Regions from separate parts of the Microcoleus sp. MOSTC5 genome, predicted to be linked through region 2. Evidence: riboswitches for the same ligand, from Rfam matches in the RefSeq annotation. Region 2 holds a riboswitch; each other region holds the start of a gene.

Region 1 (7,808 bases), on a different contig from region 2:
CTGAATCGCTGCTACATCAGTTTGGCTGGGATTATATGTAACGCTGGCTTGTTCAGCTCCAAAGTTAACATTGCACGTCTCAACTCCCGGAACTGAGCGGATTGCCCCTTCGATGTTACTTGCACAAGAGGCACAACTCATGCCTCGCAGTTTCATAGTGGCGTTTTCCATACAAAACCTCCTTATTTTCATCCTTAATATGGGTCTGAGAAATCTTTAGTGACAGGTAACGGGATAACCTGCCGCTGTAATTGCCTCTGTAACGGCGGCTTCAGATGCTTGAGTTTGGATATTGACCAGTTTGGTCTTGGTCTTGGGAGCTGCCTGAACATTTGCTGCGGCATTTACTGTGTTGATGGCTTTGGTAATGGTTTCGCCACAAGCTGAACACGCCATGTTAAGCACTTTTAGCTGTAGTCATGGTTGTATTTTTCCTTTCCTTTGAGGGGTTAATCCTATCTTGCAGTATCCAGTCCACTGGAGTGTCAAGGGGGAATGAAAAGAAATTTTTGAGAACCTCTAAAAAGGAGAAATCAACACCCTGGACACCACGCTCCGCTGTCTCTTGAATCCCTAGGGCGTGTTTTCAAAGTCGGTGTATCCTAGATTGGGGCGACGATCGCACGCAGGGAGTCATGCTTCCCTTCAATCAAGGCCAAGTGTGCACCTGTCCCTCCTGCGCCAATACGGTTCAGTTAAGGGCTATGCAGTGCTTAAAACAATAAATACAGGAGGATTGATTATTATTCCAGTACCTCTGTGTTTAACTTGTTTAGAGCGAAATTTTGAGACAGGCTTTTTCACAACTCTTGGGTTGTTTCTATGAACCATTTCAGGTAGAAGTTGGTCAAATATCTCCCAAGTTAACCAATTCAAAAAAATGGAAGTTCCTGTGGTTGTAATCGCTGGAATTTTGGCGCAGAACACGACGAATAACTCGTAATGTTCCAGTAAAAGAAAGACGCAATGGTGAAACACCTGCGCTGCTTGCTGCTTGAATAATTAATGACCTTACAGCTCTTCGGTCGTAGTAGTAAACCATAAATTTCTTGTACCACTTCTTTCGGTCTTTGAGAACGAATATGATTTTTTCGTCCCCATAAATGTAGTTTGAGTTCATCAATAGTATTCTCGACTTCCCAACGTTGATGATATTCACCAGCAAGTGACGGGGATGGAAAATTTTAAGCGTCCAACAAGCTGGTAATTAAACGATATCTAATTTGTGCTTATGGGCGGTCGTAATTCTCAATTGTGTACTCAATTACTCTTACCTATATTGGCTTAAATCCTTTTTTTCTTAGTTTGCCTGATGGATAAATCCAACTCAAATATGAACCATCATCTAATAGTGTTTCGTTTAAGAATTTAACGTTGGATGGAATTCGCACTCTTCTACTCACAACCTTTGCTGACTGTGGCTTCTACCATCGCATAAGAATGTAACCCTCTATCCCACATCAATAGCATTCCCGGCGTTACTGAGCGTAACAACTTTAACGCTCTTACTCTTTCTCCCATTTTATATGGACACATTAAGGCATCAAATATTAAATGTGTTCCTGCCTATACCGCAATCGCAGATTACTAAAAAATAGTCTGCAATAACAGCCAACTATTTAATCCTACTATAATACTAGCCACTAACCAAGCTAAGGCTTTCAGCCAAAATGGATTCACAAACTCTCCCATTAAGTTGCGGTTTGAGGTAAACATTACCAAGGGAATTACTGCAAAGGGTAATTGCAAACTAAGAATCACTTGACTGAAAACCAGTAAATTAGTTGTACTGCCTTCACCAAACAAGATAATTGTGATCAAAGCCGGTACAATTGCAATCAGTCGAGTCAGCAAGCGCCGCAACCAAGGTCGCAGTCGAAAATTTAGAAACCCTTCCATCACAATCTGTCCTGCAAGAGTTGCAGTCAAAGTTGAATTCTGCCCCGAAGCCAATAAAGCAAACGCAAAAATTGCACTGGCAGAACCCACACCCAGCACTGGAGAAAGCAGTTTGTAAGCATCTTGAATTTCTGCTACTTCTTGATAGCCGGAAAAGTGAAAGCTGGCAGCAGACAATATCAGAATTGCGGAATTAATAAACAAAGCTATTGATAGCGCTACGGTAGAATCAACTGTGCCAAATTTAATTGCTTCCCATTTTTTATCAGCAGTTTCTTCCCAAGAGCGAGTTTGCACGATCGACGAATGCAGGTAGAGATTGTGGGGCATCACAGTTGCCCCTAAAATACCAACCGCAATATAAAGCATTGCCTGATTTTGCAAAATCTCTAGGTTGGGAACATAACCGAGTAAAACTCCTCCGGCATCTGGTTTGGCAAAAATCATTTCGGCTATAAAGCAACCGCCAATAATTGCAATAATCGTAATCACCAAAGCTTCGATATAACGAAAGCCTTTTCCTTGTAAAAATAACACCATTATTACATCTAGCGCAGTGATGCACACTCCCCAAACTAAGGGAATGCCAAATAGCAATTGCAGTCCGATCGCACTTCCAACAAGTTCCGCTAAATCGCAAGCCGAAATAGCAATTTCACAAAGTATCCACAGCACAAAACTGACTCGCGGACTGAAATAATCTCGACAAGCTTGTGCCAAATCTCGTCCCGTTGCCACTCCCAAACGCACGCAGAGTGATTGCAGCAAAATTGCCATCAAATTAGATAGCAAAATCACACTTAATAGCGCATAGCCAAACTTTGCTCCCCCCGCTAAGTCAGTCGCCCAGTTTCCCGGGTCCATGTAACCCACTGAAACCAAATATCCAGGCCCTGCGTAGGCCAGCATTTTACGCCAGAAACCTTTACTGTTGGGAACCGGGATGCTGCGGTGGACTTCAGGAAGGCTGGGTCTGTTTTCCGGGGGAGTCATTGGTTTTATTGTTAAATTATTTTCATATTGTTTTCATAATCTCACAAATTCCGTTAAATTTCATCAGTCGTATGGCTCAAAATGCGCCAAAGTTGCAAGAAATATGAAGTTGTGTATTTTTTATCTAACACTCCAGGTAATGTGAATGCAGCAACAGAATGTGTGATATGCTCTGAATATCAAATCGGTTCTGGTGAGGAACAGCCACCAGAGGTAACGGGGAAAGTTCGGTGTAAGTCCGGCACTGTCCCGCAACTGTGAAGGAGACAAGTTCTCCAAGTCAGGATGCCCGCCGACACCCAAATTTACTTTATTCATCTGCGAGGTACATGATGACTACTCAATCTTCTTCTTCTTCGGTTTGGCAACAAACGGCACGGTTGACGCTTTCAACACCCGTGCAAGCGACGCTCTACATCTCCCTATTCGCTTTGACTGTCTGGACTGTTTACTTTACAACCTATCCCGCCGTCCATAACAAGGTACACTCTCTGCGCCACCACACTTTGATGGTTAGTTGTCACTAGACAAGATTGTTTTTATTTGAGATATTGCACTGCGATTCGTTTAATCTGTTGGGGCGGGTAAACCTGCGAGCTTTCTCACAGTGCAGACAGGTTAAATAAACCCGCCCCCCACCCCGCGCGAGATTCCTTAAAAGTCCAGAATTAAAATGTCAAAATTAAAGTTTTCTGCGCTCATCAGTGCTGTCTGCATGATGAGTATCTTTTTCTATGGTTGGGTTGGGTTTTCGCAGTCTCCACAATCAACTGTGCGACTGACTTCTGAACCCCCAATCAGCCAGATTTTACCCTTTGAAGCCGAGGCAACTACACCTTTATCTCCAGTGTCGTTAAAGCTGCAAGCTTTAGATGCGGTGGGGATTCCCTTAGAGAATGCTCGAATTAGTTTGACAATTTTAACTCCGCCTAAAAATCATTGGTTTACCACCGATTTTCCGATCGTGGAGGGAACAAAGTTGCTGGATATAGAGGCTGTTGCAGCTAAAGGTGAGTTACAAATCCAGCAAATGCTGCCCATTAGGGGAAATTATCAATTGTTAGCAAAGGTGACTCCGATCGCAGAAAATGCTTTTACTCCTATTCAGCAAACTTTAACACTATCCGTGCCGGAAAACGGGGTGAAGTATCGCAATTTTGGGATTTTAGCTGTGATTTTGTTGGTTGTTGGGCTAGGTGGCGGCTTGGCGATTGGAGGAAAGCCCAAAATCCAAGCAGGAGAAATAGCGCCTGAAAGAGTGCGATTGCTGTTAAGTGGGGCGATAATAATTGCGATCGCTACCTTGTTATATGTTAATGTCAGTGCTGAAATTGCCCAGTCTGAGATGTCGATGCCAATGTCTCACATGACAGAATCTAAACCGACAGAAAAAACTAGCCCCATTGTGCAATCTCAGGGTTTACAGGTGCGACTTTCTGGAGATGTTAGTGCGACAGTAGGGAAAGCTGCTAATTTACAAGTTCAAGTCACCGATACCAAAACAAATCAGCCAGTCACAGATGTATTGTTCAATGTTAAAGTCACCCAACTCGAAAATGATTGGATTGCTTTTGCCTACAAAGGTGTCCCGGATGCAGCCGGAAAACTGATATGGCAAGAGCAGTTTTTTGATGGCGCACCTCACAAAGTAGAGGTAGAAGTTTCTCCCCAACCCAACGGGGCCCGTCAGTTTTCACCATTCCAGGTTTTACAAAGTATTGAAGTTGAGGGAGTCGCGCCTCCTCTTTCAGTGCGGTTGACTGTTTTAGCTTACTTTACAGGCATTGTAATCGCGGGGATGGCGATCGGATTTGGATTGCAGCGCCGTTTGCTTGGGCTGCGGCTGAGAGTAGGGCGCATTTAACCGGATTTCGGATAATTTAATTTAAGTGCGATCGACTATGATTAAGTCGATCGCCAGAAATCACTCTTGTCAACGTTCCTGATTTGAGAGCTCTTTAAATTCGCGAGAGCCCTGATAACCTGATAAATCAGCTAACTCCTGCAAAGATTTTTCCCCTTGGTAAAACTTACCATTAATTTCCCAAGTAGGAGTCCCCTCAATCTTCGCAGCTTCGCAAAGATCGCGCCGAGCATTTTTCCCTTGAGGATTGCACTCGATATAATTGATAATGCGAGCCGCTTCTTTGCCAAAACTTTCCTTCTGCGCTTGACAGTGCTCGCAGGTAAAAGAGCCGTACATTTTAGCTCCCACTCTTTTTAAATGTTGCGCTAAAGCAATTTCTGAAGTACCAGAAGATGTTGTAGTCTTCATGCTAGTCTCCCTAGCTGTACCGAGATTATTGACATCGGCATAAAGAGCCAGAGAAGAAATCAACACTAACATAGACACCAGAATTCCTATAAAAAATAGTTGCCCGATATCATCCCATTCGCGACCGATTAATGCTAAGACAAACAAGCTAGTTGCAAATAAAGCAGAGGCAATACAGTAAATACAAGCTGCTTTGATATCAACAGCCAGTACATACATTAGATAGCCACTGAAAATCGTCATAGCTGTGCTACCAGCAAACAGAAATAGTCCTGTCCAAGACTCTAACTTAGAGCGGAGACTTTTCTGTTCTGCGGGATTAACAAGTAGGGGAGCTACGGCAAAAACTATCATGCTCAAATAGCCCAAAAAACCGAACAAAGAAAGAGGCAAACCAAAGACATAGGCATAGGGACTCGAAAGCACGATATCGCAGCCTTCGATCGGACAAACTGCCGTTCCGTTGGATAACTTGACCACTGTTAGATAAGCAGTGATCGCAGCCCCTATCGAGGCAATTCCTGCCGTGAGCGGACGAGAATAGCGGTGAATCCAAGGCATGGAACGTTGACGACGCATAATATTTTTTCCTGTGCTGGATATTTCCCAAGACTAAATTGTATTACCAACCATTTTACACTTTGATGAAATAAGCCACAATTCCTAGAAGGATTAATACTGCTCCGGTTAATCCTTGTTCGTGATCCTCGAAAAAATGCAGCTTTTCTTCTAAAGCATTAACTCCTTTCATTCCCAAGTCTACTAGCAAAACCATTCCCAAAACGGTCACCACTAAGTAGACGACAGAAACTACAAGTATGCCGCTCCAACCAATCGTTCCTGCTGAAAAAAAGTAGGCTTCTATTTCGATGCAAGGCGAGAAAAACATTCCTGTTCCTAAAACAGCTAGGATTTGAAATTGCGATCGCTTGGTAGTTAAATTAGCTGTTTCTGCGTGATGGTGGTGGTGTCTGCGAGAACTATCTAACTCTGCCAAAAGATAGAAAATTCCTAAAACCAATAAAACTAAAGGCGCAATTATTTTAGCTGTCTCTACATAGGTAGCAGCCAACTTGAAACCAAATAAGCCGATGACAATTCCAATTAGGATAATGCTGAGGGTATGAGCAATTCCTGTAATTAATGTTGCCCGCAAAGTTTCGCGACGAGACCAATTTTCAGTTTTACCAATGGCAATTAAAGGCATCCAGTGGCTGGGAATTAATGCGTGAATAATACTAAGAGCTAGACTTCCCAAGAGAATTTTGATGAGACTTTCCATTTGCTTTCCTCTACAAATTGCTACAAGGAGGGAGGAATTGCCCGCCCTCCTGGAGTTGTCAGCCGACTACTTTAAAACTCTAGTCGCATTGAAAATAGCTGCTAAAGCCACCCCAACATCAGCAAAAACTGCCTCCCACATAGTAGCTAACCCAAAAGCACCCAAAGCAATAAATATGCCTTTGACTAACATGGCAAAAATGATATTTTGCCAGACAATATTGTGAGTTTTTCTGGCAATTTGGATGGCTTCAGCCACTTTTGACGGTGCATCTGACATAATTACAACATCGGCAGTTTCGATCGCCGCATCAGAACCCAAACCCCCCATCGCTATGCCCACATCAGCTCTAGCAAGCACGGGTGCATCATTAATTCCGTCCCCCACAAAGACAATTTTATCGCCTTTTTTAGATTGAGAGATCAGTTTTTCGATCGCCTCTACTTTTCCTTCCGGCAATAACTCGGCTAAGTAGGAATCTAAACCGAGCTTTCTCGCAACACTATCGGCTACAGCTTGATTATCTCCTGTGAGCATCACGATTCGCTCAACACCCTGTTTCTTGAGGTCGCGGATAGCCTGTACTGCGTCTTCCTTAAGCTCGTCAGCAATCAAAATATACCCAGCGTAGCGGTTGTCTACCGCTAAATGCACTACTGTACCTTCAGCATTGCAGACATCGTGAGCAATGTTTTCTCGGTGTAGCAAATGGTCATTTCCCGCCAGCACAATTTGATTATTTACTTTGGCTCGAAGACCGTGTCCCGCTATTTCTTCGTAATCTTTCACCTCCGATGAATCTATCTTTCCGCCGTAAGCTTCCATAATAGATTTCGCGACAGGGTGATTTGACTGAGATTCTACTTTAGCAGCTATTTCCATTAACTCTGTCTGGGAAAAACCATTCGTAGGCACAATTTGTGCTACTTTAAAAACTCCTTTTGTCAGAGTTCCTGTTTTGTCCAAAACAACTGTCTTGACTGCTGTCAGGGTATCTAGAAAAGTCGAGCCTTTAACCAAAATACCGCCCTTGGCTGCACCGCCAATTCCCCCAAAGTATCCCAGAGGAATGCTAATCACCAATCCGCAAGGGCAGGAAATAACTAACAAGACTAGGGCGCGGTAAACCCACAAAAATCTGTCTGCATTAGTTGCTCCTGAAATGAACAAAGGCGGAATTAAAGCTACTGCTAGCGATGCAAATACTACAAACGGCGTATAATAACTGGCAAATTTGGTGATGAATTTCTCAGTTTCAGCTTTTTTGCTTCTGGCATTTTCTACTAATTCCAGAATTCGGGAGATTGAAGATTCACCGAAGATTTTGGTCACTTTGACGGTGAGAACTCCTGTCTGGTT
Region 2 (7,808 bases):
GGGTTTTGGGCAAGTGCTAATTCGCGAAACTTTAGGGCGCTGGGGAGTGCCTCTGGGCGTCGCTTACGGCATTTGGCGCTTGACGGGTGCGTTTCCAGATTTGCTGATTTTAGGGGGGCTGAGCAGCTTGGCAGTGCTCGCAGACGGCGCGGTTGCGTGGCGTTACAAACGGCAAGCGGGACACGATCGCCTCGCGAATACTTTGGTGGTCAACGCTCGATCGAATGAACAGTCTGCCAATCCTGTCAATAGTCCAGATTGGACTGAGGAAGACGCGCAGATTGCGGCTTTGGTTGTGACTCCGCAAACCGGCTTGAAAGCAAATGCCAGTTTGTGGAATTGGATGCGCCAACACCCAGGCACAACTTTAGTGATAGTTACCATCGGCAGCGCCGGATTGATTTTAACTTTGTTTGTCGGCACTCTCATCTACACTCAAAGTCAAGCAAATATGCGGGATTCGCGGCAGCGGAACGACGAATTATTTGTAGCTTTAGTCAGCAAACTGTCTCCCACATCGGCTAGCGGGGCATCCGGCAGGCGATCGGCTATTTTGGCTTTGGGGGCGGTGGAAGACTCCCGCGCCGTACCCCTGCTAGCGGATTTGCTAGCTCAAGAAGACAACCGCGCCATGTTGGACGCGATCCAGCAAGCTTTAGTCAGTAGCGGGCCGAAAGCTTTGCCTGACTTGCAGCGGTTGAACCAAGCTCTCAGCAACGACCTCGATTCCCTGCGCTTTGGCGGCAAGGCCCCAGAACGGGAGTTAGCGGCGGCCCGCCAGCGAACAGTACAAAGGGCGATCGGCAAAATTCTCACAGTGTATAGCAGCCAGCTCAACGGCGCGGATCTGAGCCGCACGGATTTAGCTCAAAGTCCCGCAGGCCCGTCTCAGTTTACTTTAGTTTTAAACAAAGTTGACTTGTCGGGAATTAAGTTGAGAAATACCAATTTAACCAATGCCAGCTTTCAGGGAGCTCGCTTTTACGGCACAGGCGAAGACAGGCGTCCGGCTACATTTGACGATTGGGTTTCTGACTTGAGCGGCGCTAATTTGGAAGGAGTAAATTTGACCGGGGCGTCTTTGAACAGTGCTGTAATGAACCGGACTACTTTTGTGCGCGCTGTCCTGAACAAAGCTAATTTGTCAAGCGGCAATTTGAACTCAGCTAATTTCAGCAGTGCTATTTTAATTGGAGCAAATTTGCAGCAAGCACAGTTAAAAAATGCAATTTTTACTGGTGCAGATATAGGAAGCGCGAATTTGTCTGGAGCGGATTTGTCAGGTGCACGTTTGGGCAAAGTGAAGGCTCAAGGTGCTCAGTTGTCCTTGACAAACTTGTCTAAATCGGAATGGCAAGGTGCTGATTTGTCCGGTGCTGATTTGAGTGGCGCGAACTTACAAAATGCCGATTTGAGTTCGACTAAACTCGCCAACGTGAATTTAAGAGATGCTCGGTTGCAAGATGCGAATTTTCGGAATGCGGAGGTGAGTTCGGTTGATTTTAGGGGCGCGAATTTAGCGGGAGCGAATTTTAAAGGCGCTGTGTTTCTGGGGAAAGCAGCTTCAGAGCAATTTATTCAAAGTCCGACCGGGAGTAAATCGGGTCGATTCCTAGGAGTTGATTTTGCAGAGGCTAAGAATTTAGATAAAAGTCAAATTGCTTACATTTGTTTCCAGGGGGGGATTCATCCGAAGTGCCCGCAGAAGAAGTAAGGATTGGTTGTTAGCGAGTAGGGTAATACAGTTGCTCGAAGAACAGGTCGGGTAATTATGATCGTTAAGCGAATCATTTATCTCATCCTATCACTTCTGGGACTTGTGCTGCCTTGGTACTATAATTTGCAGTTTTTTAGCAATGCTGGCTTGCTTGACTTTGTAAACGAGAGTTCGGCTAATCTTGCTGCGAAATCGGTAAGTTTAGATTTGTCGATCGCAACTGTAGCAGGAAGCACTTGGATGTACGCTGAGTCAAAACGATTGGATATAAGTTTTGTAGGGCTGTACGTACTTCTGGGTGTGCTTGTTTCGTTTTCATGTGCTTTCCCGCTTTTCTTGTTTGTGCGGGAAAGCAAGCTGGAAAAATCAAGCGAAGTCTCAAGTTGAAAAGTTGTTTAACAGGTTAGTGCCGCGCAGCACAATAATTCAGTGCAGGCGATCGAGGTATTGTACAATTTCCGGTAAAATCACCGTTATAGGTTTTTAGTGACGACAGAAGTGCTCAGAATTTGCTCGGGATTAAAGTCGTCATTACAAACCAACGTGATTGTTGTCGTTTTAAAGAACATAATATTAATAGCAATTTTACTCATTTCTTGCTAAAAACGGTTGTGTTGAGTTTCGTTCCCCGGGCCAAACCTACTATTGCATTGTTTATTGAAATTGATATTACGCAATAGCATCCGAACTGGCAAGAGTCTCGAATTGCGCCAATAGCATTGCATCACCATTATTTGGAGTTCCAAAAATTTTAGGTAACTGACCTGTTTCAGCGAGAACTTGTCTCACTTCTCGGTTAGATACATCGGCTAGATTTTTGTTATTTAGAATGGCATTAACCGCAGCGATACCAACACCTTGACCAACTGCGGCGTTGAATTCCACAATTCTGCCGACAGAGCAGGCAAACCCTTCAAATCCAGAACACGGACTAACCACTGCCAGGTTAGGAACGTTTTTAATTAATGCGTGGCGGATGCCAATATTAAAGATAGGGTGTTGAAAACTCAGACTTTTAAACCATCCTAGACGAGTTGCTTTGTCGCGAATACCCTGGATGCCTCCGCGTACATCAAAATGATAGCTAAATGTTGCCAGCGCTTCATTAGCAGGTACGCCACCTAACAGCATTTGTGCCCCAGTTAAAGGTTCTACAACTCCCGTCACATTGCCCGCGTGTCGGATATAAAGTTCTGAGGCATAAGTAACAGAAGTAGCCCCCAAACTCTTCAGCCAAGTTGTAATAAATAACATCTCTCTTTGCATATTAGCCGTGGGTTTGCTCCCGCTTCTAGCTAAGGCTTCCGCTTCGCTGGCGGTGACTGCGAATAAAAGCGCATTCCACGAAAGTCTGTCATTGGGAAGTATTGCTATATTTCCCTCATCTAAAATTATGCCTGTTTCAGAAAAAGATAGTTTTCTTCCTCTAAAGGAGTGGTAAGCTACAGATAGAGCCGGCGAGCGAACATCGATGTAATCGTTACCCGCCCACAAAGTTTTGAGATTGCCTTTAGTGTCCCTCATTTCCCGCCGGAGTTCTTCTGCTAGTTTGGCATCCTTGTCCGCAGCGTACAGCAAAAATTTTTGACTCTCTGCATCGGCCAGGTTGGTAAAGCGTTTTAGATAAATATAATCGAATTCTTTCAGTGCTCTTGCACTGAGTCCTTGAGTTTCAAAAACGAGGGTGACTGGAAGTTCTGAATTAGGCAGACCAAATGTTTCAAATCCCTTCAGCTTTTTCACACCAGCAGCTTGAGCTAATTCGGCATTGACAGTGGCATCAATAAATTGCTTGCCGGCATAAACTACGCCTTGAGAGGTGGTTATACTGGCAATTTTTTGGCCTGCTTTAGTGACTGATTTAATTTCTACTTTGCTGAGGAGATCTGCCCCAGCTTGTACCAGCATTTCTTTCAGCGCTGCACTGGCTTTGCGGGGGTCAAGTGCAATTGCCTTAACGCCGGATTTTTGTAAGAATTCTTTATAGATTGTCGCCGGTGAACCAAAGATATCTAACTTTAAAGATTGTTGAAGTTCTTCACTAATCTGACTTCTATCTAAATAAGCAAGACCGCCTCTTACCAAATGTCCGCCAATTCCTTCTTGCAAGCTTGCTTTCGACATCAGTAGAATTCGCGGATAACGCTTTGTTCGGCGAAGATATTCTCTGGAGGCAGAGATAACAGCTAGAACTCCTGGAACTTCATCACCAAAACAGATGACATCGTAAGAACGCAGATCCATGACCATTATTTAATAACCTCTCCTGATTTTCATCTTTTCGAGCTGCATCTCAATGTTTCGCGTCAAACTCTCTGTTTTTTCCAAATCTAGCTGCATCTTTCCTGATTTTTGCGATAAAAATTCACACATTTCTGGACGCAGAAACCGGGTTTTTTCCAGAAAATCCTCCGTTGAGGACGATCGATCTCGATTGAAAAACCCGGTTTCTGAGCGTCTAAAGTCTGTCAGTCTGGTACTCTTGATTGCCATCAGGTCTGATTATCAGGATCTATCCCCAACTCCCGCAATCGCTGAGCTAGTCGATCGGCGCGCTGGGCTGATTCTTTCACCTGTTCTTCAGGAGTCAGATAACGTTTTCCATCGGCATCATACCAATACAACCACTCTCTTGTCACCCCAGAATAATTTCCCCTTTCACAACCAATCCCCAAACCAATTTCTGACATCCAAACTGGATGTCCTGGCTGTAACTCGTACTTCCCATTGACTAACTTATGTACTTCCAAACGGGGTTTACGGCGGCGGCGGGAAGAATAAATGACGTAATAAAGTACGCCTAAAGCTTGATATTCCTCCAACTTTGTGCTGTATTCCTTGCGATAAGTTGGGGAAACTACTTCCAGTACAAAAGTCGGCAAAACATTTTCGTCCCACAGCACGTAACTGGGACGCAATTCTTCATCATAAAACCTTTCTACACCTAAACTCAAGAAAGCATCTGGCACAATGGCAGGTTTATCGGGGTGATAATAGATACCCATATCTATGCCAAAAAACCAATCCATGCGCTCTGACCAAAGTATCAGCAAGATTGCTTTTAGCAATCCCGGTATTAGTTCTTGCAGTTCGTTATCCACAGGTGTTTCATCTGAGTCTGGTAGTTCATCGGCGGAGGGCAAGTTCCTCGGCAAGTTGTACTGTAACATTGCGGCTTTCCTCAAAAATTACTAATATTATACCGTTGATTTGTTTGGCGATAGTATTTATTGAACGAACCGCAAAGACGCGAAGGAAGAGAAGAGAAGATGATAGGTAATTTTGATTTAGTTAATCTGATGTAATTTTTGTAAAATATTTGCTGAGACTTACGCGATCGACTATACTAAGGCTAACGATTCGGTTCTAATGGGGAGCAGCCGTTAGAGGAAACGGGGAAAGTTCGGTGCAAGTCCGGCGCTGTCCCGCAACTGTAATGAAAGTGATGTCGCTTTCTGAGTCAGGATGCCCGCCGATGTGTTAATTTACATTGTCTCATCTGCGAGGTTCAGCGTGAAGACCGGAAATCGGAAATTGGTCAGCTTGGGATTGATGGCTGGCTTGAGTTGTTATATTGTCCTGGCCTCGGCAACGCCCGCCGCAGCTATGCACATTTCGGAAGGTTTTTTACCGGTGCAATGGGCGGCATTTTGGTGGATGGTGGCGTTGCCTTTTTTTGCAGTAGGTTTGCGCTCAATTACTCGCATTACAAAAGAACACCCAGAACTTAAACTATTGCTAGCTTTAGCTGGTGCGTTTACTTTTGTACTTTCTGCTTTAAAAATTCCATCGGTAACGGGCAGTTGTTCTCACCCAACAGGTACGGGTTTGGGTGCGATTTTATTCGGCCCTTCGGTGATGGCGGTACTCGGTGCTTTAGTGCTGCTTTTTCAAACGTTACTGTTAGCGCATGGTGGGTTGACAACGCTGGGAGCGAATATGTTTTCGATGGCGATTGTCGGCCCTTTCGCTGCCTATTTTATCTATCAATTGCTGTTGCGAACTGGTAGCCAGCGGGCGGCAATTTTTTGTGCGGCGGCTTTGGCAGATTTGCTGACTTATGTGACGACTTCGATTCAATTAGCATTAGCTTTCCCCGCAGCAAGCGGCGGTTTTATGGCTTCGTTTATCAAGTTTGCTGGCATCTTTGCTATCACTCAAGTACCCCTGGCTATTAGTGAGGGATTGCTGACTGTATTAGTGTGGAATTGGCTGCATTCTTACGGGAAGCCGGAGTTGGAAACTTTGAAATTATTGAGACAGGAGTCATAAGCAGTGAATCAAAAACCTACAAAAAATCACCAATCCATTTCGCGGCAAAATTGGCTGTTGGCTGGCGCGGTGATGGTTTTGGCAGCGTTTCCTCTCGTTTTTGTGCGAGGTGAATATGGCGGTGCCGATGACCAAGCTAAGAAAGCAATTACGGAAATTCAACCGGATTATAAACCTTGGTTTAATCACTTGTTTGAGCCGGCTAGCGGAGAAATTTCAACTCTATTGTTTGCGTCTCAAGCGGCAATCGGGGCTGGCGTAGTTGGGTACGTCATTGGGTTGTATAAGGGGCGATCGCAGCGACAAAAATCTGATGATGAATAGCCGTCAGAATGAACCATCAGATTGACAGTCTGGCTTATACAAATCGCTTGCGCGGGTTGCCGCCAATCCACAAATTATCCTTTGCGATCGCCCTGTTAATTCTTTCTCTGGTTTCTGGGGCGATCGTCCAGTTGTCGATCGCCCTTTGGTTGGCTGTCTGGATCGTCGTCTATGCGGGTATTCCGGGGAAACTGTATTTGCGGTTGCTGTCGCTACCGTTGATATTTTTGCTGACAAGTTTGCCTGCTTTGGCGATGAGTGCGGTTGCGGGCGATCGTATCCCCGCAATTCAGTGGGATATCTGGCGAGGTTGGGGTATTAGCATCGGCACTTTTTATCTCTATGTGAGCCGCACTGGGATATACCAAGTGAGCTTGCTATTTGCCCGCGCCTTCGCATCGACAAGCTGTATGTATTTCATCCTCTTGACGGTTCCATTTACCGAAATTTTGCAGATTCTCAGACAATTACGCTGTCCAGAGTTAGTCACAGAACTGCTATTACTAATGTATCGGTTTATTTTTAGCTTATTGGCGATCGCCGATGAACTTTGGATAGCCCAAAACTCGCGCTGTGGCTACCGCACTTGGAAGCGGGGAATGCAGAGTTTAGGCATTTTAATCGGGCAATTGCTTCAGCGAACTTTGGAAAACTACCGTCAAGTTTCCTTGAGTTTAGCGTCGCGCGGCTTTAATGGAGAACTGCGCGTTTGGCATTCTTCCCCTTATAAACCTTCGCGAAGATATACATTGGAAGCCGTGTTTGGTTGCACGGTTTTAACCATTTTAAGCGCAGTATTTCAACGCTAAATTTATTCTTGGGACTTAGCATGGGGGCCCAAAAACCGGGTTTTTTACGAAAATACTTCGTTAGAGCATCGCAGATGCAGTAGAAAACCCGGTTTCCGATCGTCGGTGGGTAAGTCCTATTGTTGATAATTCTCGTATTATCGTTAGTTTAGCGGGCTAGATTTGAATAAGGGCGATCGCACTTCCTCCAACAGCTATTACAAATATGACTTTTATGAACTTAATTAATGAATTATATGAATTGACACGAACAGTAATTGAATGAATAATTACAGTATCAAAATACAGAGAGAAAATCATGTATCAAGATACTAACAAAAAAAATACCCCACCGCCCATTGTTTTTATTATTGCCATCGGCTTAATTGGGTTTGGCGCATACAAGTTCCTTCCCGGTTTATTGAATGCCAAAACTTCAAATACACCTATATCTACATCTACATCGGCAACGAGCGCATCGGGAGCGATCGCAAATCGCATCAGTTTAGGAAATCGGATATTGGTGACATCCCAAACAACAGCAGCAAAACAAGCAGGAGTTCAAGCTTTTGCTGAGGGAAATTACCAATCTGCCGCCGAATATTTTCAGAAATCGCTGCAACAAAATCGCAACGACCCGGAAACCATAATCTATTTCAATAATGCCCGAGCCAGCAATGGTTCTTCCTTAAAAATTGCTGTCAGCG
Region 3 (7,808 bases), on a different contig from region 2:
ATTTGGTGTAGATTTCTGTTCCATCTCGAATGTAGTCAATCATTGTTTAAAACTGCTATAGGAAGTTTGTTGGATTTGTGAAATAGATTTTTTGAATTAACCGCGAAGATGGAAAGGACGCGAAGAAAGATCGAGAGATATAGAATAGAAATGATTAAAACTTGTCAGTTTTAATGGAATCTTTTTTCACTTTAAATTCCCATTTTCGGTGTTCAAAAACTCCTGCAATTGGTCGATCGCCTGCCGATCGACAAACTCACCAAATGACTCCAAAGGCTCTCGAAACCGCTGATATACCTGCAACATTCGCTCGATCGCACCGGGCATCTCGGCGGCACTAACCGCCGGAAAAATTGGTCGCCCGAAGGGCAAATCTTTTCTACCCGCATAAATCTTGTAACCTTCGATCGCCTCGTGTCCTCGCTCAATCTGAATTCCTACCAGCGTGATATCAATTGGCCGGTGCTGGGCGCAGGACTTTTCGCAACCGCTGAAATGAATGTTAATCGGCAGGTCGATCGTCAATTTTTGCGCTAAATCCCTCGCCATTGCTAAGGCGTGACTTTGAGTATCTGTCGCCGCCGACGCACAGCCGCTGCTGCCGGCACAAGCCACCAAGCACGAATCTAGGCGAGTCGCCGATGAGTGCAATCCCAAATCGGCAACTTGCTGTTTTACCTCAAAAAGCTGGGAGTTGGGGATGTCAGAAATCAACAGATTTTGCCACGGCGTAAGTCTCAGGGTACCGCTGGCTAGATTTTGGGCTAAATTTGCCAAATTCCGCAGTTGTTTTGATTCTAGCCTACCTAGGGGCAGTGCAATTCCCATGTAGGAGAAACCGGACTGTTGCTGAGGATAAATGCCGAGATGTCGGTGATTGGGGATGGATTTTTCAGATGAGGCGATCGATCTTCGCTGCACTACAAACGGTAAATTCCTCTCTACCCTTTCTAAATAAATTTCAGCGCCCCAATCTGCCAGCAGGTGACGCAAACGCGGTTTTTTGCCATCAATTCGAGACCGATTTTTTGTGTATTCAAGATAGGTGCTAGCGAGGGCGGCTAATACTGAAATACATTGCGATTCTTGGATTAAAATTCCTGTCTCGCCGTTTAAATGCAGCCGAAAAACGATTTCTGATTTTGCCGATCGCCCTTCAGCAGCTAATAAAATATCGTTGCGTAAATCGCGAATCGAAACCGATTCCCCCCCGTCAAAGCCAATACTGAACTTAGGCGAAAGTTCCGACAATTCGGGATGCGTTTGCAGGTAATCATCCCAAGCTTTTACTAGCGGGCGAGTATCGAGTAGTTGCTGTCGATCGATCCCTGCTGTCGGACTTGCCATAATATTGCGAATCGGGTCAACTTCAACGCGGCTAGATGCCAATCCCAATTCCAGCAAATCTTGCCAAAGTTCATCAGAAACTGGCGAATTCAAGTCTCGAATTTGCAAATTCGCCCGATTCGTTACTTGCAAACAACCGGTACTGTATCGATCGACCAAATCCGCGATCGTCCGACACTGCTGCGCGTTTAAAATTCCCCCCGGAATCCGCATTCTCGATAATATTCCGTCTCGGGCGCGGGAACCGTAAAATAAACCAGGACAAGTCGGCAATTCACTCAAAGCTAACAAAGAAACTCCTCCCCGTGCGACGCAGGGAATCTAAAGTAAACTCCTGAAATCGGCATTCTGACTTTGACAGTTGCGGCACAGCGCCGGAATTGCACCGGACTTTCCCGCTTTCAGGTTTAAGAAATCTATCACAAGTCGATCGGCATCAGCCAGATCGATCGAGTTTCTTAACAAATCTCCGGGCGAGCTCGCCTGTTAGGGGGGAAATTCGTTTTATTGTCTTGCTGATCCCTAAACAATTTTTTATAATCTATAATCGAAGTCAAAATCACTCTAAGAGTGCGCGACTTCTAACTTCGGCTATAAAACCTGCGATCGCGTTATTTATGACAATTGAAGAATTGCAAATCAAACTCGCAGATATCAATCACCTTGTTGAGACATTCCAAACATCAGTAGCTTTGGAAAAATACTACTCGGATGACACTGTGATGATTGAAGGAGATGGTACGATTACTAGCGGCAAAGAAAACTGCCGCCAAGGAAGAGAAATCTTTTTTCAAGAAATGTTAGTTGAGTTTCGAGAATCAAAATTAATTAGTCAAGACATCGCTGTTTCAGCCGATAAAAATTATGATTTTGTAGTAATTTCCAATTGGTACAATGATTACACCGTTAAAGTTGAAGGTCAAATCATTGATTCCAAAAGCAACCAAATTTCGATCGGCTATTGGAAAGATGGTTTGGTAGTCAAGGAAAGTTACAACTATCGAGTGATTACGGTGGTTTAGCGCTGTTTGTTAATTAGAGTTACGCAAAACCTGCAGAAACCGGGTTTTTTGCCTTATCTGCGCGCGATAACCAAGTATTGTAAAAAAAACCGGTTTATGACTACCTGTGCGTCCTGGACTAATATTGATAGGTGCGATCGTTATTGAACCTGAGAAAAATAATTCGCATGATACTTGAAACTCAGAGATTGGTGTTGAAACCGATTGTAGAGAGCGACCTCAACACGCTCCACGGAATATTGACTAATTTTTATGTGAGGAGATATCTATGTGACGGCGAAATATTGTCGCTGCAACAAGTGGAAGAAATGCTGGCCGAGAACAAAAAGCTTTTTGAAGAAAAGAAATTCGGTTTGTGGTTTATCGAGACAAAGAACGATCTAGAAACTATTGGATTTGTTGGTTTGTGGTATTTTTTTGAAGAAGCACAGCCGCAGTTGCTTTACGCACTGCTGCCGAAAGCACTTAAAAAAGGATATGCTACTGAAGCATCAACCAAAATATTGGAGTATGGTTTTAATGAACTTGGCTTGGACTATATTGTCGCAAGCTGCGATCGCCCAAACATTGAGTCGCTTAAAGTCGCAGAAAGACTTGGAATGAGGCAAGTAGAAGAAAGAATTATGAATGGAAATCCGATATTATTCTTTAGAATCGATAAGTAGTAATTAGCAGTAAGGATTCAATGCACAAATGGCTTTCGGTGGTGGGGATTGGCGAAGACGGACTTTCGGGATTGAGTGCGATCGCCCGTTCCCTACTCGATCGATCTCAAGTCGTTGTCGGCGGTGCCCGTCACCTAGCAATGCTACCAACGGACGACACCCGCGAACAATTGGTCTGGGCTTCGCCGATACAAGCAACAGTCGATGAAATCATCCGCCGCCGGGGACAGCCTGTGTGCGTGCTAGCCAGCGGCGATCCGATGTGTCACGGTATAGGCGTCACGCTGTCGCGCCAGATTCCTATTTCGGAAATGACTGTAATTCCCGCTGCATCGGCTTTTAGTCTTGCTTGCGCCCGTCTGGGCTGGGCTTTGGCGGATGTTGAGACTTTCAGTTTGACAAATCGCCCGATCGCATCGATCGCCCTTGCTTTGTCGCCGGGGGCGCGATTGCTGGTTTTAAGCGCAGATCGACACACGCCGGGAAAGGTGGCCCAATTGTTGACACAGCGGGGGTTTGGCAGCAGTTTGATGACCGTGTTCGAGCGGATGGGAGGGAACTCGGAACGGCAGATCGAGGGGGTAGCAGCAGCCTGGAAGGGAGCGGATTTGGCTGATTTGAACACGATCGCGATCGGCTGCAACTGCGATCGCGAAACCCTACTTTTTCCCCGAACTGCGGGTTTGCCGGATGCTGCTTATCGCCACGACGGACAACTTACCAAGCAGGAGGTTAGAGCCGTTACTCTGTCAGCGTTAGCACCGATTCCGGGAGAGTTGCTTTGGGATGTGGGGGCTGGCTGCGGCTCGATCGCGATCGAATGGATGCGGAGTCATCCTCGGTGCAGGGCGATCGCGATCGAACGCCACCCAACTCGGCTGCAATACATCGCCGAAAATGCCTCTACTTTCGGCGTTCCCGAACTCAAAATCGTTGCGGGAGAAGCGCCGGAAGCCCTGACAGATTTGTCTCAACCGGATGCCATTTTCATCGGCGGCGGTGTCACCGCAGAAGCTGTGCTGGAAACTTGCTGGAATGCTTTAGGTGAAGGCGGCCGATTAGTTGTTAATGCGGTGACTGTTGAGAGCGAGTTTAAAGTTTTGCAATGGCACGATCGTTATGGCGGGGAACTAATTAGAATTGGGATTCAGCGAGTAGGGGCGATCGGTTCTTTTCAGGGTTGGAAACCGCTTGCACCGGTGACTCAGTGGGCGGTAGTTAAAAGGTAAAGTAAATTATAGTCAAGCTTAATTGACAATACTTAGGACAGTTGTAGATTTGATCGAGTGTCCGAAACCCCAACTAGCTATATGGTGGACTATTTTTTCTTTCGTTTGAGTAAGAGTGCTAAGTTTCAAAAAATGCGTTAAAAATGGCAGGGCTTCCTCGCGATCGGCTTACAGGGCCGTTAAAAAACTGTCCGAACTATTGAATTGACAAACTTAAGTATTTCACTACCGCCGCAGAAGTGGTCTTCTTACACCAGACAAACATCCCAACTTGTTATTGCGCCGGACTGTTTGAATATCTCTGGTCTACCGTGGTAAAATATTCGCATTTGCTTAACTTCAGGTTAGATTGATAGCGCCAGTACACTTGTACTATGTGCTACAACCCGGTAGATGCTACATATCTAACTATCGTTGGAGCCGACAAGCGAATGATTTATTCAGTGAGCTGAAAAGCTGACGATTGCGGATAAAGTGAGTTTTGTACCGCAATTTGGGGTGGGGACAGTAGTTTCGAGATTGCCTGTCAGTATTATTCATTTGGTTAATGTCAGATGTTACATCAACTCATTAGTATCGTTGGTTCTGAAGTTATTAAGCTCATTACGGGTAAATTACTTACAGAAAACCAAATTAAAAATATTAGTAACCATGTAGTAGGCCAGTATTTTGCTGACCTGTTTCCCACATCGGAAAATGAGGCAGAAGCGGAAGAACGCATAACTTTAGCTAGGATGCACATGACGGAAGCTAGCAAAATAATTTCAAGTTTGCAGGGTGATCTTGAAAGGCAAGCTAACCAACTTGATTTTTTAGGAAAGGAGATCGATCAGAAAAAACTAATAGCAGAAAGATATGCTGTTCTTGCTCAAACAAATCAAGAGGCATTCTCTGCATTTAAGATGGAGATGGAAGAAACTCTTAGAAAAGAGTTGAATATACAAAATGAAAAGGGTAAAACCATAAGGCGAACCGTATCATTCGCATCTTGGTCAATCTCCTTGGTGATTGGTGCTTTTTTAGGTGCATGGTTTCAAACTCAGCTAGATCCAAAAGTTCAATCTCCACAAAGTCAGCCTCCATCACAAATTTCGAGATAAACTGAATTTTGCTAATCGGTACAGAATTATACAGCAGTGCGAGCGGGATGTTCGCGTTCCAAGAATATGTCGGTAGACTCAATCAATTTCACAACAAAAAGGTTGGGTTTCCTTTCGTCAACCCAACCTATCAATTTAATTAAAATTCAGGCTTTAGCCTTGATTCACCACAGTCGGTTTTAAACTTTCCTGTGACTTCGATCGATCTAAACCATTTTGAACTTCCACAGATTCCTTAATCGGTTTCCGGGCTTCAATTAAACTCAAAGCTTTGTTGACACTTTCAGGTAAAATCACGACCAAACTGCCGGCCGGCGCCTCATCTAAAGCCTTGTTAACAGCGGTTGTTTCGTCGAGAATCAACTCGTATTCAACTTGAGATTTGTTTGCGGTTCCTGCAGAAATCGCCTCTGCAATTCCCTGGCAAATTAACTGTGCCACAACACCGGGTTCTCGCCCGCGCCGATCGGCATCTTCCTTCACAATAATACGATCGAACATCTCGGCCGAAAGTTTGCCCAGCGTGACAAAATCTTCATCTCGCCGGTCTCCGGGGGCGCCGACAACCCCGATCCGCATTCCCGGCCAATTCAGCACGAAACTGCCCAAAGCCTTGTAGCTGTGGGGGTTGTGGGCGTAGTCGAGCAAAGCGTGATAGCTGCCCAATTTAAACAAATTCATCCGTCCGGGAGTTTGACCCACCGATGCTTGGAAGCTTGACAAAGCCGATCGAATGTCTTCTATTTTCAATCCTTGGGCAAAAGCCGCCAAACAAGCTGCTAAAGCATTGGCAATCATAAACGGCGCGCGCCCGCCCATCGTCAGCGGCACGTTCACGGCTTGCTCAATTCTCAGCGTCCAATCACCTTTCAAGATCGACAAGTACCCGTTTTCGTAAATCGCTGCCAGCCCGCCCGCAGCGGTATGTTTGGCAACCAGTTCGTTGTCCGGGTTCATCGAAAAATAGGCAATTTGAGCCTTGACACGCTGCGCCATTTGTGCTACCAGTCGATCGTCTGCATTCAAAACTGCATAGCCTTTGGGCATTACCGACTCAACGAGGACGCTCTTGAGTTTGGCGAGCTGTTCCACCGTGTCGATGTCGCCAATTCCCAAGTGATCGGCCGCGACATTCAATACGACGCCGACATCGCACTGATCGAAGCCGAGGCCCGATCGCAAAATTCCGCCTCTAGCCGTTTCCAGCACCGCTACTTCTACAGTTGGGTCAGACAAAATCAATTGAGCACTCTGCGGCCCGGTATTGTCTCCGGTTTCTACCAAATAATCGCCGATGTAAGTGCCGTCGGTAGTCGTGTAGCCGGTAATCTGACCGGTCTGCTTGACAATGTGGGCAAGCAGGCGAGTGGTTGTAGTTTTGCCGTTGGTTCCCGTTACGGCTAAAATCGGCACCCGGCTGGGTTGAGGCGAGGGGAAGAGCATATCGAAGACGGCGCCGGCCACGTTGCGGGGTAAACCTTGACTCGGGGCGACGTGCATTCTGAAACCAGGTGCTGCGTTGACTTCGACGATGACGCCGTTGACATCGCGCAGGGGTTGGGAGATGTCGGGAGTTACTACGTCAATGCCGGCGATGTCCAAACCGATAATTTTGGCGACTCTGGAAAACAGCCAGACGTTTTCCGGGTGGATTTCGTCGGTGCGATCGACCGCAATTCCACCGGTACTCAAGTTTGCTGTCGCGCGCAAAAATACTCTTTCGCCGGCGGGCACTACGGAGTCCATCGCGTATCCTTGTTTTTGCAACAAATCCAGGCACAATTTGTCGATCGTGATCCGGGTGAGCACGTTGTCGTGTCCGTCTCCCCGCTGCGGGTCGCGGTTTACTTCTTCAATAAGCTGTTCTACTGTAGACCTGCCGTTACCCACGACGTTAGCGGGGACTCGTTCTGCGACTGCTATGACTTGCCCGTTGACTACCAATACTCTGTGATCGCGGCCGACGTAATAGCGCTCGACAATCACGCTTTTTGTTTTTGATGCCGCGCTGGCTAAGTCGTAGGCTTCTTCTGCTGCTTCCCAGGAATTGATGTCGATCGTAATGCCGCGGCCGTGGTTGCCGTCTAGGGGTTTGAGGACGATCGGATAACCGCCGACATCTTCGATCGCCCCGCGCAATTCGTCCAAATAATTAATCACCGTTCCTCTAGGAACCGGCACGCCGGCGCTGCCAAGGATATTTTTAGTACCTTCCTTATCGCAGGCTAGTTCTACCCCCAAAACTCCCGTGCGGTTGCTTAGAGTTGCCTGAATCCGCTTTTGGTGAACCCCGTAGCCGAGTTGAATCATAAACCGGGCGCTCAAAGGTATCCAAGGAATGCCGCGAGCTTCTGCTTCCTTGATCAGTGTTTCCGTGCTCGGCCCGAGTGCGGCGGACGCAGCAAACTCTCTAAGGTCTCTCAAATCTTGGACTAATTCTGCTGC
Region 4 (7,808 bases), on a different contig from region 2:
CCCGCAGCAGAACAGACTGCTAAAGTTGTACCATCCGGCGACCAAGTAACAGCAGTTACGTAGTCAGACAGCATTGCTTTGGCTTGAAATTGCAGGGTTAGTTCACTTTTATTTGTCTTTTTATTATCCATATTTATTGAATCTGAGATGTTGCACTATTTTAAAAAACGGGCAAGATGTCCGTTCCACAAGAGATGAAGTTTATTCTTGTGGAACAGGCATCTTGCCTGTTCCTAAAAAGCTTATTAACAATACTTCAAGATTTCAGTTAAACCAGACATTTACGAAAATCCTCTCGCAATTGATTTTCGTTTAAGTTGCGACCGATGAATACGAGTTCATTTTTCGGAGTTTCGGTGGCTTTCCAAGGTCTATCCGGTCGGCCATCAAACACCATGTGTACTCCTTGGAAAACAAATCGCTTGTTGTCTCCGGCGACATTCAAAATGCCTTTTGTCCGAAAGATATTCGGCCCTTGAGTCCGCAACAATTCCTCAATCCAATCGCTGAATTTGTTGCGGTCAATAGCGCCGGATTCTACTATTGCTAAGGAAGTAACTGTTTCGTCGTGTTCGTGAGTGTGTTCGCCCAAAAAGTCTGGTTCGATTTCTAATGCCCGGTTCAAATCAAATGCTTTGACGCCCAACAAAGCCTCCATTGCTAATTCAGCGTTCCGGGTGCGGTAAATTTTTGCCATTGCATTCATGGCGCGAATTCGCTTTTCTAATTCAGCCAATTCTTCGTCAGTCACTAAATCAGTTTTGTTTAGTAAAACAACATCAGCAAAGGCAATTTGTTCTTGAGCTTCGTCTGCGTCCCAGTGCTGCCAGATGTGCTTGGCATCTACTACTGTGACAACTGCATCTAGCAGTAATTTTTCCCGCATATCTTCGTCTACAAAAAAGGTTTGAATTACGGGTGCCGGGTCGGCTAAACCAGTGGTTTCGATGACTATGTGATCGAATTTGTCTCGCCGCTTCATTAAGTTACCGATAATCCGAATTAAATCGCCTCGGACTGTACAGCAAATGCAGCCGTTGTTCATCTCGAAAATTTCTTCGTCGGCATCAATTATCAGTTGGTTGTCGATGCCTACTTCGCCGAATTCGTTGACGATGACTGCAACTTTTTTGCCGTGTTCCTGTGTTAAAATGCGGTTCAGTAGCGTAGTTTTGCCTGCGCCGAGATAACCCGTGAGAACGGTAACAGGAACTGATTCGATCGCCCCAGCAGTCACCATACTTGACCTCGATTATTGTACAATGATAACCATTATCGCTATTCTATACCAGATTTACTGGCAGCGATCACAATATTAAATAATGTTAATAAATTGTTCGTGAGAGCTTGGAGGGGCAAGTTTTACCAATAATATTTGCTGCAATTCAAAATATCCATCAACCCGCCCCTCTGAGATGACAATTAATTGTTAATCATAGCTGCAATTCGATCGCGCTCTAACTCTCGACCGATCAGCACTAATTTGGTTTGGCGGAGTTCGGAAGGTTGCCAAGGGCGATCGTAAAAATATTCTATCCGCGAACCCACACCTTGCAACACCATCCTCATCGGTTTCTTGGGAACCGCCACAAACCCTTTAATCCGATAGATTTCCTCCTGCTGCATCAAGGACTGCAGTTTTTTCACCAAAGCTTCAGGTTCAAATTCGCGATCGGCAATAAAGAAAGTCGAGTTAATATCATCATCGTGTTCGTGTTCCTCCTCGGCATCGTGGTGACTCGGGCGAGACTCCAAATCATCCTCAACCGCCGCATTAAATCCCAGTAGCACATCGGGGTTAATGTCGCCACCTTTGCAGGGCACAATTTTTACACTCGGACGCAATTCTTGCTGCAACCAGCTTTGGACTTTCTTGTGAGTTTCCGCATCTACGCGATCGACCTTCGTTAAAAGTACCATATCGGCACAGGCTAACTGGTCTTCAAACAATTCCTCGATCGGAGTTTCGTGATCTAAACTAGAATCAGCCTGCCGCTGTGCCATCAAAGCATCGATATCACCGACAAAAGTACCGCTAGCAACAGCTTCGCAATCGACAACAGCAACAACACCGTCTACAGTAGCACCCGTGCGAATTTCCGGCCAGCGAAAAGCTTGAATTAAAGGTTTAGGAAGTGCGAGGCCAGAAGTCTCAATTAAGATACAATCAATTTGTTCTCTGCGCTTCAACAATTCCTGCATAGTCGGCAAGAACTCCTCTTGAACAGTGCAGCAAAGACAACCATTTGTTAGTTCTACAATATTGCTGCTGACATTTTCTTCTTCGTCGCAAACTTGGCAATCGCGCAGCAGTTCTCCGTCAATTCCGATTTCGCCAAATTCGTTAACCAGAACAGCAATGCGGCGACCTTGATTATTTTGCAATAAGTGGCGAATTAAGGTAGTTTTGCCACTACCGAGAAAACCAGTGATGACAGTAACAGGAATTTTGTGCATTGATAATTTTGTGCTTATTTGGTGATGGGATATTTCGTTCCCAAGCAGAGCCTGGGAATACCGATCTAGAGGCTCTGCCTCGCTGGAATAAAGGAGCGCTTTTAATACGAGGCAGAGCCTTTGCGTATGCGTTACCAGGCAAAGCCTAGGAACGAAAGGGAAAAACTAAAGTCCTTACTACAAACCTATCTAATTTGGTAGTGGTGGAATCTTTGCTAAAACGCCTTTTTTCAGAGCTTGAGGACGCTCAGACCAAGGCAAAAAACCGTCCGGTTTGGCATAGTATTGACCCGCGCATTCGAGTACCGCCTCGACGCTTTCCGACTCATTTGCTGGTAAATCGCCAAATAGATAAGTGTACTTTCCAACAGCAGCAAATGACACCGCACAAGAGTGACTGCAAGCACTCATGCACTCAACTTCTTGAATCTCAAATTTATCAGAAAACTCCCAATCTTTAGCGAGTTTCGATAAATCTTCCATAAATTGTTGACCGCCGCTTTTACCTTCGCGCTTGCCGTTTTTCCAAACACTAGCGCAAGCAGTGCAAACAAACAGACTGTGCTTGGTGCGTACAGCCGTGTTAATTCCATCCATCATCCGTACCTCGCAGATGCGTTCAAAAGTGAGTTAGATATCGGCGGGCATTCTGACTTGAGAAACCACAAGAGTTTCATTACAGTTGCGGGACAGCGCCGGACTTGCACCGAACTTTCCCCGTTTCCTCTAGCGGCTGCTCCTCGCTAGAACCGATCGCGAAATCAAATCCTATCACACTTGCCGCCTTTTTTCAAAAAAGTTATGTTTGTAGGAGCGATCGTTTCGTTCGTAGTAAGGACTTTAGTCCTTATAAGATAACGGCTTCAGGACTAAAGTCCTTACTACCAACCATAGTAATTACCTATGAACGCTTTTGCAGACTTTTCCAAACATGGCTATCAAATAAGTCGCGAACTCGGATACAACAGTTTGGGCGGCCGCGTCACCTATCTTGCCACAAAAATTAACACAAAAAAATCCGTTGTAATTAAGCAATTTCAATTTGCCCAGTTAGGTGCTAGCTGGGCAGAATACGAAGCTTACGAACAGGAAATCAAAGTGCTGCAAAATCTGGATTTTCCGGGCATTCCCCGCTATCTCGATTCTTTTCAAACTGACAGCGGTTTCTGCATGGTGCAAGAATACAAAAATGCCGAATCTGCTGTCGCGCGGACTTTTGCGCCGCCGGATATCAAGCAAATTGCGATCGCCACTTTAGAGATTTTAGCTTACCTGCAATCGCAAAAACCGCCCGTAATTCACCGCGACATCAAACCGGAAAACTTGTTAATAGACGAAGACTTAAATGTTTACCTAGTAGACTTCGGTTTTGCACGCTTGGGAGGCGGAAACATCGCCGCCAGCAGCGTCGTCAAAGGCACGATGGGATTCATGCCACCGGAACAAATGTTCAACCGAGAATTAACCAAAGCCTCGGATCTTTACGGCTTGGGGATAACGCTGATTTGTTTGTTAACTGGGACAAAATCTGCGGATGTTGGTAATTTAATTGATGCTAATTATGGCATTCATTTTCGGCATTTAGTACCGCCGTTGCAGCAAGGTTGGATGAATTGGCTGGAAAGGATGGTAGCGCCGAGAATTCAAGATAGATATCAGTCGGCTGCTGATGCTTTAGCTGCACTAGAATCTTTGGATGTCAGCAGCTTGCCGAAAGTGAGAATTGAGCGCGATACGCTGGAATTTGCCGCTACAGAATATGGAGAAACAATAACACAAACCATCGCAATTAGCAACCCAATTCCCGATACAATGCTTTGTGGCAGATGGGAAGTCGCGCCGCATCCGAATGATCCGCCGCATACACCTTACGATCACCCTTGGATCTCGTTTGAGCCGCAGAAATTTGAGAGCAATAATTTTGATGTCAAAATCCTAGTTGATACCAAACAATTGTTGGCAAGTCAAGCTTATGAGCGCTATATAATCTTCCATACAAATTCCGAACCCGACACTTATCAACTCAAAATTAAAGTCACAACAGCTCTCCTTCCTATACCAAAACTAACTACTTTATTGTCTAAGGGCAACCTGATTTTGATCTGCTGGTTGGTGTTATTCGGCTTTCTATTTAGTATGGGCAGCAACTATGACATTGCTTTGGGTATTATTATGAGCTTAGTCTATGGATTTGCAGTTGCTGAAATCACACTCTTAGCAGAATCACATGGAAATAAAAAAACTTGGGTAGGAGGAGTATTAGGATCGCTAATAGGATTAATTTTATATTTTTTCGTTTTGTCTGTTGTTACTGAAGTTATTCGTAATTTACCCCTATCGAACAATACAATTCTATCAATTGCTGCCTCGATAGGGATGGTAATTGCGCTGATATTCTTTAGTTTATGTGGAGCTGCACTTGGAAGTATGATGAATAGGAATTTGGCTATGATTATTGCTATTATCGGGCAATTTTTATTATTTGCATTGTTTGCATTGTTTTCTTTCGTGGCAATGATATTCGATGAGGCTTTCAATGCAGCATTTTTTATTTTCCTAAGCAATTTATGTTGCATGATAGTTTATTTGTGTTGCATGATAGTTTATAGGATTTTTCATAATCGGATTGACGAGCAGACTACCCTCAGAAGAATAATTAACATTTATAATGACAAAATAGCTTTTCTTACGACCGGATTTTGTACTAGCTTGGTAGTAGCATTTCGACTGTTTTTAAACGTTGTCGCCCAACGAGAATGGGTTGAACCAATGGAAATAGTAGCTGTAGGAGGAGCTATAATCGCCTCTTTAGCTGTCACTGGTATTCCATTACTTGAGATGAGTGTTTTTAAACCAAATAGAATCCTTGCTAAGTATCGCAAATTACAAGCAAGTTTAATTAAACCTTAAACAATTGCTCGCTTGTTTTACTCAGTTATTGAGGACTAAAGTCCTTACTAAAAACCTTTTTGTGACAGAATTTATCATTACGAACCTATGAATGATTTCCCTGATTTTTCCAACTACGGCTATCAAGTAACTCGCGAACTCGGACACAACCGCGCGGGCGGTAGAGTTACCTATCTCGCTACTGAAATTAATACAAAACGTTCCGTTGTTGTCAAACAATTTCAATTTGCCCAGACAGGTGCTAATTGGACCGAATATCAAGCTTATGAAAAAGAAATTCAGATTTTGCGAGAACTCGATAACCCCAACATTCCCCGTTATTTAGATTCTTTCCAAACTGCATCGGGTTTCTGCATGGTGCAGGAATACAAAAATGCTAATTCTCTCGCAAATTCCCGCCAGCAAACACCGCAAAAAACTAAGCAAATTGCTATTTCTGTGTTAGAAATACTCAAATACCTGCAAAATCGGGTGCCGCCTGTTATTCACAGAGATTTAAAACCCGAAAATATCTTAGTTGATGACAGGATGAATGTCAGCCTGGTCGATTTCGGATTTGCTAGAATCGGTGGGGGAGAAGTAGCCGCCAGCAGCGTTGTCAAAGGTACCTTGGGCTTTATGCCGCCCGAACAAATGTTCAACCGCCAGCTAACAGTCGCATCGGATTTATACAGTCTCGGCGCCACGCTAATTTGCTTGCTAATCGGCATCAATTCTACCGAAATTGGCAGCTTGATGGATGAGACGGGGCGGATTAATTTTAAACATCGTTTACCGCAGCTAACTCCAGAATTTCTTGACTGGCTGCAAAAAATGGTGGAACCAAATTTTAAACACCGCTATGCTTCCGCAGATGCGGCCCTCAACGCTTTGATTCCCCTCAATGTAGTTCGCCCGCCTAAAAAATCAAAACTTGCACTGATATCAGTCGGATTGTTGACAGCAAGTGCTGCTATTTTACTCCCATTTATTTTGAAATCTCAGGAACCTCAACAAGTAGTTAAATCCCAACCAGAAACCAGCAAACCGAAGTTAAAACCTGTGACTCAAGTGATGTTAACTAGCGAACTAAAATCGGATAAAATTATAGATTTTGTGTCTTTAAAAAAAACACATAAAGTCTATTTTGCTGTCAGTGTTACTAACTTTTCACCGGGAGAATATTACGGTACTTGTCGCGTATTTGACTCTCAAGGAAAATTGGCAGCCGACGGTCGATCTCATTTAAGAACAACGGCAGATAGACTAAATACTTGGTGCGGGTACAATTTTACAAAGGATGACAAGCCTGGGAATTGGAAGTTTGAATTTTATTTAGACAATCAAAGAATGACACAAAATAGTTTAAAGGTATTACCTTAAAATATTTGTACCGGGCGGGCAGTGAATTTCTGTGCCGTCAAAAGTTGGCTGTATCAGATTGAATTGATCCACCTCCTTTTCCGGCTCGCTTTCGCAGATTGCCGAAATAGTTATTAGTTGATTGCTAACATCTTTTTTGAAAGCAAATACTGCTCCTATATATACTGGACTGTAGTCTTTTTGGCGAACGGAATCCAGCTTTTTAGAAAATGCGATCGCGCTTTCAAATTGTGCTGGTTCGCGCTTATTCTCCAACGTTTGAACTGGGTTTATTAATAATGAGTCAATGTGGTAATAATATTGAGCTTTGCTGAGACCTTGTATAGCCAACCCTTCCAGGGAATCACTAAATTTGTTATTTTTTGCATAGTAATCTTCCTGCGCTTTATTGATCGAAGCCAGATCTGCTTGTAGTGCCGGAGATTTCGGACTACTTGAGATGACAATAGTATTGAGTTTGAAATTGTAAAAAGATGCTAGTATACCAGCCATAAAACCGCTGTAAATTACAGTCCGTACCAGCAAACTGGATAGTGAAACGCTGTATGTTTTACTTTTTTTATCTATATCTGCTGACATTTTTTTAGTGCCCTAAAATCTTGCTAAGTCTGTAGAGTGCGCGCCGCACACCCTACAGATTACAAATTATGCAGTTTCGTGTTGTTTGTGCCATGCGGGATGCCACAGCAATTCCGCAGTCGATCGCTTCTCGACCATTTCAGGAGTAATCATACAGTTAGCCACATCCTTGCGAGAAGGCAACTCGTACATGACATCCAGCATTAACTCCTCTAAAATGCTGCGGAGAGCTCTCGCGCCGGTTTTGCGGCGGTAGGCTTCTTGGGCGATCGCCCGCAGCGCTTCCGGCTGGAATTCCAATTCCACGCTGTCCATCTTCAACAGCTTTTGATACTGCTTCACCAGCGCATTCCGGGGCTCGGTCAATATCTGCATCAAAGCTGCTTCATCCAGCGGCGAAATCACCGTCACCACCGGAATCCGCCCGACAAACTCAGGAATCAAACCAAACTTGACTAAATCGTCAGGCTGTACCTGCTGCAAAATATCAGCAGCCCGCT

What was found. A riboswitch is a leader RNA that binds a small molecule or an ion and turns the genes downstream of it on or off. The one in region 2 is predicted to bind cobalamin.
Region 1: linked by a shared signal. The riboswitch ahead of QUA54_RS05965 (CbtB-domain containing protein) and the one ahead of QUA54_RS16235 (energy-coupling factor ABC transporter permease) in region 2 are both predicted to bind cobalamin.
Region 3: linked by a shared signal. The riboswitch ahead of cobG (precorrin-3B synthase) and the one ahead of QUA54_RS16235 (energy-coupling factor ABC transporter permease) in region 2 are both predicted to bind cobalamin.
Region 4: linked by a shared signal. The riboswitch ahead of QUA54_RS11615 (DUF1636 domain-containing protein) and the one ahead of QUA54_RS16235 (energy-coupling factor ABC transporter permease) in region 2 are both predicted to bind cobalamin.

The regions. Positions count from the first base shown of each region.
Region 1 is NZ_JAUBRK010000008.1:112,763-120,570, reverse strand. It holds gene QUA54_RS05985 (heavy metal translocating P-type ATPase) at 1-171, opposite strand, end outside; gene QUA54_RS05980 (cation transporter) at 217-405, opposite strand; partial or broken gene QUA54_RS05975 (transposase) at 873-1,566, opposite strand; gene QUA54_RS05970 (Nramp family divalent metal transporter) at 1,588-2,892, opposite strand; cobalamin riboswitch at 3,061-3,203, shown strand; gene QUA54_RS05965 (CbtB-domain containing protein) at 3,222-3,419, shown strand; gene QUA54_RS05960 (hypothetical protein) at 3,566-4,756, shown strand; gene QUA54_RS05955 (vitamin K epoxide reductase family protein) at 4,826-5,746, opposite strand; gene QUA54_RS05950 (hypothetical protein) at 5,802-6,449, opposite strand; gene QUA54_RS05945 (heavy metal translocating P-type ATPase) at 6,516-7,808, opposite strand, start outside.
Region 2 is NZ_JAUBRK010000026.1:66,776-74,583, reverse strand. It holds gene QUA54_RS16255 (pentapeptide repeat-containing protein) at 1-1,714, shown strand, start outside; gene QUA54_RS16250 (DUF2834 domain-containing protein) at 1,772-2,104, shown strand; gene QUA54_RS16245 (FAD-dependent oxidoreductase) at 2,387-3,961, opposite strand; gene QUA54_RS16240 (Uma2 family endonuclease) at 4,210-4,887, opposite strand; cobalamin riboswitch at 5,062-5,208, shown strand; gene QUA54_RS16235 (energy-coupling factor ABC transporter permease) at 5,270-5,989, shown strand; gene QUA54_RS16230 (energy-coupling factor ABC transporter substrate-binding protein) at 5,993-6,313, shown strand; gene cbiQ (cobalt ECF transporter T component CbiQ) at 6,322-7,122, shown strand; gene QUA54_RS16220 (ABC transporter substrate-binding protein) at 7,421-7,808, shown strand, end outside.
Region 3 is NZ_JAUBRK010000035.1:6,324-14,131, reverse strand. It holds gene QUA54_RS19665 (precorrin-8X methylmutase) at 1-43, opposite strand, end outside; gene cobG (precorrin-3B synthase) at 187-1,638, opposite strand; adenosylcobalamin-variant (AdoCbl-variant) riboswitch at 1,681-1,760, opposite strand; gene QUA54_RS19655 (hypothetical protein) at 1,965-2,369, shown strand; gene QUA54_RS19650 (GNAT family N-acetyltransferase) at 2,537-3,034, shown strand; gene cbiE (precorrin-6y C5,15-methyltransferase (decarboxylating) subunit CbiE) at 3,055-4,263, shown strand; gene QUA54_RS19640 (hypothetical protein) at 4,818-5,363, shown strand; gene cphA (cyanophycin synthetase) at 5,517-7,808, opposite strand, start outside.
Region 4 is NZ_JAUBRK010000017.1:64,917-72,724, reverse strand. It holds gene QUA54_RS11630 (WD40 repeat domain-containing protein) at 1-131, opposite strand, end outside; gene QUA54_RS11625 (GTP-binding protein) at 269-1,240, opposite strand; gene cobW (cobalamin biosynthesis protein CobW) at 1,423-2,457, opposite strand; gene QUA54_RS11615 (DUF1636 domain-containing protein) at 2,647-3,057, opposite strand; cobalamin riboswitch at 3,080-3,226, opposite strand; gene QUA54_RS11610 (serine/threonine-protein kinase) at 3,361-5,367, shown strand; gene QUA54_RS11605 (serine/threonine-protein kinase) at 5,455-6,729, shown strand; gene QUA54_RS11600 (type IV pilin-like G/H family protein) at 6,721-7,308, opposite strand; gene clpX (ATP-dependent protease ATP-binding subunit ClpX) at 7,375-7,808, opposite strand, start outside.